DNA from 3 places in the Agrobacterium sp. A3-95 genome. Region 1 is predicted to be linked to each of the others. Evidence: predicted binding sites of a transcription regulator. Region 1 holds the regulator's gene; each other region holds the start of a gene.
What was found. Region 1 encodes HrcA, which represses chaperone genes, less so after heat shock. Its sites were predicted from a motif close to GTTAGCACTCNCNNNNNGNGAGTGCTAAC; they were not measured.
Positions count from the first base shown of each region.

Region 2: a site for HrcA is predicted at 1,002-1,030, ahead of groES (co-chaperone GroES). Genes of this name have one in related genera too.
Region 3: a site for HrcA is predicted at 1,519-1,547, ahead of ACQZ5Y_RS27110 (DUF6290 family protein). Genes of this name have one in related genera too.

Region 1 is NZ_JBNWDR010000001.1:856,227-858,493, forward strand. Features, by position in the region: gene ptsN (PTS IIA-like nitrogen regulatory protein PtsN) at 1-132, shown strand, start outside; gene grpE (nucleotide exchange factor GrpE) at 263-898, opposite strand; gene hrcA (heat-inducible transcriptional repressor HrcA) at 1,012-2,103, opposite strand; gene rph (ribonuclease PH) at 2,240-2,267, shown strand, end outside.
Region 2 is NZ_JBNWDR010000001.1:535,073-537,339, reverse strand. Features, by position in the region: gene groL (chaperonin GroEL) at 1-573, opposite strand, end outside; gene groES (co-chaperone GroES) at 648-944, opposite strand; gene ACQZ5Y_RS02730 (TIGR01459 family HAD-type hydrolase) at 1,314-2,162, shown strand; gene ACQZ5Y_RS02725 (bifunctional riboflavin kinase/FAD synthetase) at 2,206-2,267, shown strand, end outside.
Region 3 is NZ_JBNWDR010000016.1:35,922-38,188, reverse strand. Features, by position in the region: gene ACQZ5Y_RS27115 (relaxase/mobilization nuclease domain-containing protein) at 1-952, opposite strand, end outside; gene ACQZ5Y_RS27110 (DUF6290 family protein) at 956-1,360, opposite strand; gene ACQZ5Y_RS27105 (ParA family protein) at 1,905-2,267, shown strand, end outside.

The DNA.
Region 1 (2,267 bases):
GATCATCTGAAGGCGCTGTCGAGAATTGCCCGAGCTTTGCGCGACCCCGAGCTGGTGGCCAAGCTGCGTGCCACCGATTCCGACACGGCAATCTACGCCTTCCTCAATCAGGAGCAGGCGACCGCTGCCTGATCAAAGGCTGCCGACGGTCCTTTCCATGGACAAAAAAACGCGCCCTTGAGGCGCGTTTTTTATTGGAGCATTTCAAACAAAAGCGCGTCCCGGTTTTTATATCCGGACGCGCTTTAGATGAGGGAATGCCTCACGCATCCTTCTCGTTGACGGAGGCGGTGCCCGGCTCGGGCGCTGCGGCGGTCTCCACCTTCGGGCCACCCTTTGAGACGCCAACCATGGCGGGGCGCAGCACCCGGTCACCGATGGTGAAACCGGCCTGAACCACCTGCAGTACCGTGTTGTTCGGAACTGCCGTGTTCGGAATTTCGAACATCGCCTGGTGGAAATTCGGATCGAATTTCTGGCCTTCCGCATCGATCTTTTTGACGCCATGGCGCTCCAGCGTCGAGAGCATCGAGCGCTCCGTCATCTCGACACCTTCGATCAGGCCGTTGAGACCGGCTTCGCCATTGGTCTTGAGTTCGTCCGGAATGGCTTCAAGAGCGCGGCGAAGATTGTCGGAAACGGCAAGCATGTCGCGCGCGAAAGCGGCGAGAGAATAGGCCTTCGCATCCTTGACTTCGCGTTCGGTGCGGCGACGAAGATTGTCCATTTCTGCTGCAAGACGCAGGAACTTGTCGCGCAGATCGGCATTTTCGGCCCTGAGCAGTTCGATCGGATCGGGCTCGGCAGCTTCCGCCGTCTCTTCCCCTGTAAATGCGGGTTCGACAAACTCTTCGGCGACGTCCGCGTCAGGTCCGGGCTTTTTCGTATCGTCGGTCATGACGTTCTCCAGATTTGAATATTGTTGGTTGCGCCCGATATCGAGGTTTGAAGGGCAAAAATCAAGGCTTGCGGCGAAAAGCTTGCCGCATTCTCTAACCTTGCGGGCTTGTCCTATCTCTGCTTTCGGGAAAGGCGGGCCATAATTTGTGCAGTGTAGTCCACCATAGGCACGATACGGGCGTAATTTAGCCTCGTGGGACCGATGACGCCGACGGCACCCACAACGCGATTTTCCTCATCCCGATAAGGTGCCACGATCAGTGACGAGCCTGACAGCGAGAAGAGCTTGTTTTCCGAGCCGATGAAAATCCTGACGCCTGAGCCACTTTCTGCAAGGTTGAGGATCTCGATGAGGTTTTCCTTGCGTTCCAGATCGTCGAACAGCAGGCGCACACGATCGATATCTTCCTCACCGGCCAGACCTTCCAGCAGGTTGGAGCGTCCGCGGACGATGAGGCGGCCGAGCTTGCCCTCTTCATTGTCGCCCGCCCATATGGCGAGACCACGTTCAATGAGGTCCTGCGCGAGCGTGCCGAGTTCCGACTGCAATTCGGCACGCTGCGTCTGAAACTGGCCCCGCAGTTCCTGCAGCGTCTGCCCGGAAAGATGGGCATTGATGAAATTTGCCGCCTCTGTCAATTGCGATGACGAAATGCCGACCGGCAATTCGATGATACGGTTTTCGACCTGATTGTGGTCCCCTACCAGCACGGCAAGCGCCTTGGTGGGCTCCAGCCGGATGAATTCAACGTGCTTGAGAATGACGTCGCTCTTGGCCGTCAGCACCAGGCCGGCACCGCGCGACATGCCTGAAAGCATGCGGCTTGCCTCCGTCAGCAACCCTTCCAGCGATTGCTCGTGGCCGGCGACTGGACCGATCTGGCGGTCGATACTGGCTCTCTCATCGGCGGGTAGATCGCCCACCTGCATGAATGCGTCCACGAAGAAGCGCAGCCCCGTCTGGGTGGGCAGTCGCCCGGCGCTGATATGCGGCGAATAGATGAGACCCAGTTCCTCGAGATCGCTCATGACGTTGCGAACGGAGGCCGGTGAAAGCGACATCGGCAACAGCCGCGACAGGCTGCGCGACCCCAAGGGTTCGCCGGTGTCGAGATAGCCTTCGACGATGCGCCGGAAAATCTCCCGCGACCGTTCATCCAGCAACGATGCCTGATCTTTTGAAAGCGGTGCGGAAAAGCCCATATCATCCGTTCTTTATCGTCAAAACTCTGTCCGTACCAATATAATGCGTTGCACCGCTGCGGCAAAATGGAAATTGGCTTTGCAAAACCCCGGGGCGCGCCTTAGAAGGCAGGAACCAACATGGAGAGTGGATCATATGCGGCCTTCAGGCAGAAAAACCGATC
Region 2 (2,267 bases), 320 kb from region 1:
TTCGACGACTTCGAGTTCGGTTTCAGCGGTCTTGGCTTCTTCAACGGTGATGACGCCTTCGTTGCCGACGCGCTGCATTGCTTCAGCAATGTCGAGACCGATCTGACGCTCGCCGTTTGCAGAGATCGTGCCGACCTGTGCAACTTCTTCCGAAGTGTTGATCTTCTTGGCCTTGGCCTGAAGGTCCTTGACGACTTCAGCAACGGCCAGATCGATACCGCGCTTGAGGTCCATCGGGTTCATGCCGGCAGCAACTGCCTTTGCACCTTCGCGAACGATGGCCTGGGCCAGAACCGTTGCGGTGGTGGTGCCGTCACCGGCGATGTCGTTGGTCTTGGAGGCAACTTCGCGAACGAGCTGTGCGCCCATGTTCTCGAACTTGTCTTCGAGTTCGATTTCCTTGGCGACCGAAACGCCGTCCTTGGTGATGCGCGGTGCGCCGAAGGACTTGTCGATAACGACGTTACGACCCTTCGGGCCGAGGGTGACCTTCACTGCATCAGCGAGAATGTCGACGCCCTTGAGCATCTTTTCGCGCGCTGTGCGGCCGAATTTGACTTCTTTGGCTGCCATTTTCAAAACTCCTGGTTTCGAATGGCCGGACGGGGTCCGGCTTGAAATTTAAGGAAACGATGGGTGCGGCGAAATCAGCCGATGATACCCATGATGTCGGCTTCCTTCATGATCAGAAGGTCTTCGCCGTCGAGCTTGACTTCGGTGCCCGACCACTTGCCGAACAGGACGCGATCGCCAACCTTGACGTCGAGAGCGACGACCTTGCCGGCCTCATCGCGAGCGCCGGAACCGACGGCGACGATTTCGCCTTCCTGCGGCTTTTCCTTGGCGGTATCGGGAATGATGATGCCGCCCTTGGTCTTTGCTTCGGACTCAACGCGACGAACGACGACGCGATCATGAAGCGGGCGGAAATTGGTGCTTGTCATTGCCTAATCCCTCGATCAAATGACTTCAGGAACCTTTTGCAGGTTCACGTGATGGGTGTTAGCACTCCTCTTGTTGGAGTGCCAGCAAAGCCGAGATAAGGAGGCGTCCCCCCGGAGTCAAGAACGCACTACCGGAAAAATTTCACGGCCTATGGTTACCAGCGTTCCATGAGAGAAAATTTCCACGCTCCGACGGGCGCGGACAAATCGCTCTTTTTCAGGCAACCTTCGTTTTCGGCGTAGAGGGGTTTTATGTTCGGATGGTGGCCGGTGGTCCGGAGGCGGGCCTGGCACCGCTTTTTTCCTTGCCATCGGCGTCCTGCTTTGCCATGTGACGCACACCCTTTTTTCGCACCCGGAAAGCATATCATGGCCCATCGCATTCTCACCCTCGGCGAAATCACTGATGGGTTCGACGTTGTTCTTTCGGATGTCTGGGGCGTGCTGCATAATGGTGTCAGCGCTTTCCCGGATGCGGCGGTTGCGCTGCACGACGCGCGCAAGGCCGGCAAGACCGTGGTGCTCATCACCAATTCGCCGCGTCCGGCCCCCGGTGTCATCGCCCAGCTTCGCGTTCTCGGCGTGCCGGATGAGGCCTATGACCGCATCATCACATCGGGCGACGTCACCCGCGGCCTGATCGCGGAAGGCCCAAGAAAAGTCTTTCTGCTCGGCCCCGAGCGGGACATGCCGCTGCTCGAAGGTCTCGATGTCGAACGGGTCGGCGAGGTGGAAGCGGAATCCGTCGTCTGCACCGGTTTCTTCGATGACGAGACGGAAACGCCGGAAGACTATACGGAAATGTTGAAAGGCTTCATCGCCCGCAAGGCGCCGATGATCTGCGCCAACCCCGATCTGGTGGTAGAGCGCGGCGAGCGCATCATTCCCTGCGCCGGCGCCATGGCCGCATATTACGAACAGCTTGGCGGCGAAGTCCGTATTGCCGGCAAACCGCACGCGCCGATCTATGAAGCCTGCCTTGCGGCGGCGAAAGAAGTGCGCAGCGATTTCCCGAAGGATCGCGTGCTCGCCATCGGCGATGGCATGCCGACGGATGTGAAGGGCGCAATTGCGAGCGGCCTCAACCTTCTTTATATCAGCGGCGGCATTCACGCCGCCGAATATACGCTGAATGGCCAGACGGACGAGGCGCTTCTGAACGCCTATCTGAAGGGGCAGGGCGCGGCTCCCGGCTGGTGGATGCCCCGCCTTGCCTAGGAAACGTTTGGCGTAAGCCGCCGTCAAAAATGGATCGACTGCAATGACCGTCTTTCATCGCAATGAAAAAAAGGAGCCGCTGCCTGAAGGCTTGCGCGGCGGCGT
Region 3 (2,267 bases), on a different contig from region 1:
TGCCGGCACGCGCCGACATGATCACGTGCATCACGTCACGGCTCTTGCGGCTGTGCAGTTCATCCCGCCATTCCTTTTGCACCAGGTCGCCCGCAGCCTTGTCATCGGCAATCGCACGTCCCTGATCGTCTCGAACGTCGTTCCGCTGCGCGATCAGGTCTCGCAACTTGGCAGCGCCATATTCCACGCCGTTGCCATAGCCTGTGAACGAGAAAGCCGCAGGGGCCTCTTTCGCAACGGCGCTGGCGTGGAAACGCTCCTGAACGATGGCGGCCGCCTTCGCGTCAGCCGTCAGCCGCTCGCCCTGCGCGCTGCGCAGCACGACATAGCCCTCGACCTTCAGCGATCCATTGTTTCGGGTTTCGACAGAGTAAGCGTAGCGTCGATCACCAAAGCCACTGCTGAGAATGTCCCGCACCTTCTCATGCGGGTTCGAGCCGCCGGAAACGCTCACCTCGACGCTAAACGCGCCGATATCGCGGCTCTCGGTCCTGTTTTGGAAAAGGTGATCCCAATCGCCACGGAGACGCGCCAGCTCCTCACGGCCACGCAACGTCTCGCCGTTCTCGTTCTCAACCTTCAGCTCCCCCCCTCTGGAAACATAGTTGAGCATCGAGCCGACGCGGGCGCCACCACCGTAGGAAGCCAGTTTGACCACGGCGGGCTGGCTCCCTTTGGCAACGCTCGCAAGACGAACGTCCATTGATCGCATAGCACCCGAACCGGCAACCATCGTCCTCGAAGGCGATGACACGTTGAATGCCGAAGTCCTCACCCCTCCCCTAGATCCCGACCCGCCTTTAGACATCCCAACCTGGCGCTGCAGATTCTTCAGTCTCTTCTCAAGCTCTTCCTCGACAGCGCTCCCACGGCCGCCGAGCGTCATTTCGTGCAATAGCGCCGCGCGCCTTTGCTCCCATTCGCTTGTGAAAGTGCCGAAAAAGAACTCCACGGCCTACACCTCGCCTCGGCGCTCATGCCCGGCACGGCGTGAAAGTGTCCGCAGCTCACTCATTACGGCCGCCTGAATCCGCTGGACGTTGCCAAGGTTGATGTCCAGCTCTGAGGGATGGACAACCTTTCCTGCATTCAGGGAGCGGGCGACCTGATTCAAATTGATGCCTATCATCCGCATGTCTTCGAGCAATGCGGCCATGATCAACCTGTCTTCCGCAGTCAGAATAGGTCGAACGCCTGCACCCTCGAGGAGCAGAGAACGGAAAAAAGCAGACACACTCATACCGGCCGACTTGGCCGCTTCTTCGATAGCCGAATGCTCTGCATCGCTGACGCGGACGTTGATGAGACGCCCCTTGCGTTGCTTGGCTGTCGGCACTTCGATCGTGTCTTTACTCGTCAATCAATTAAGCCTTCCCGGAGCCTTGCGACCGTCATCGAGGGCTTGTCCCACGATCGTGATAAAAAATGTAAAACATTTTTACGTATCCTGCCACTCTAAACCTAAAGCACCATCCCCCAATTTCAACCTAATTTCACCTCTCGACTGGCTCCGCTTCTCCTCGCACTCTTTCCGTTGGAACGCTCACCAGGGTTCACCGCCAAAACCGCTACTGAAGGCCTTTGTCTGTCCCTCGTACTCAGGCGAAAGGGACGCTTCGCTCTTCACCCTTTCGCCTTCCGTGCGAGCGCCAAGTGAGGCCTCACGCGGCTCCGGGGTTCACCACTCGACCCAGACACTTGTAAAAACCACACGACCAACTCGTGTGGTTTTATAGATGTTCTAAAGCGTGTGTTCACATGCATGTTTTGATCTTAACCTGCGTGTGTTCACATGTTAGGTTTGCATCGATGTGAAGATCTTAACGACGATACTGATGTGCCGATTGAACCCACGTCGGATCGCTAGAGGGCGGGGGAACCATTAGTCTTGAGAGGATCGTGCAATGGCAATCTGCATATCGCTGGTAAGCGGCAAGGGTGGAGCGGGCAAGACAACCGCCGTAATCCTAGTCGCTGGAGAATATGCGCTTCATGGTAAGCAAGTGCTCTTGGTCGATGCCGATGGCCGACAAAACCTGAATGAGTGGTGGTCCCGTTCCGAGGCGAAAGACAACAGGCCAGACGGCATTGAGCTTCGCACGGCAGTAACCAACGCATCACTTCAGCATATTCTGGAGAACGAAACGCATGGGTTTGACGTCGTGCTGATCGACTCGCCCGGTCAAGACACCGTGCTGCGAGACACGATCATCGCCGGCTCGGACATCGTTATGACCCCGATCCAGCCAAACCAAGACGAGATTCTT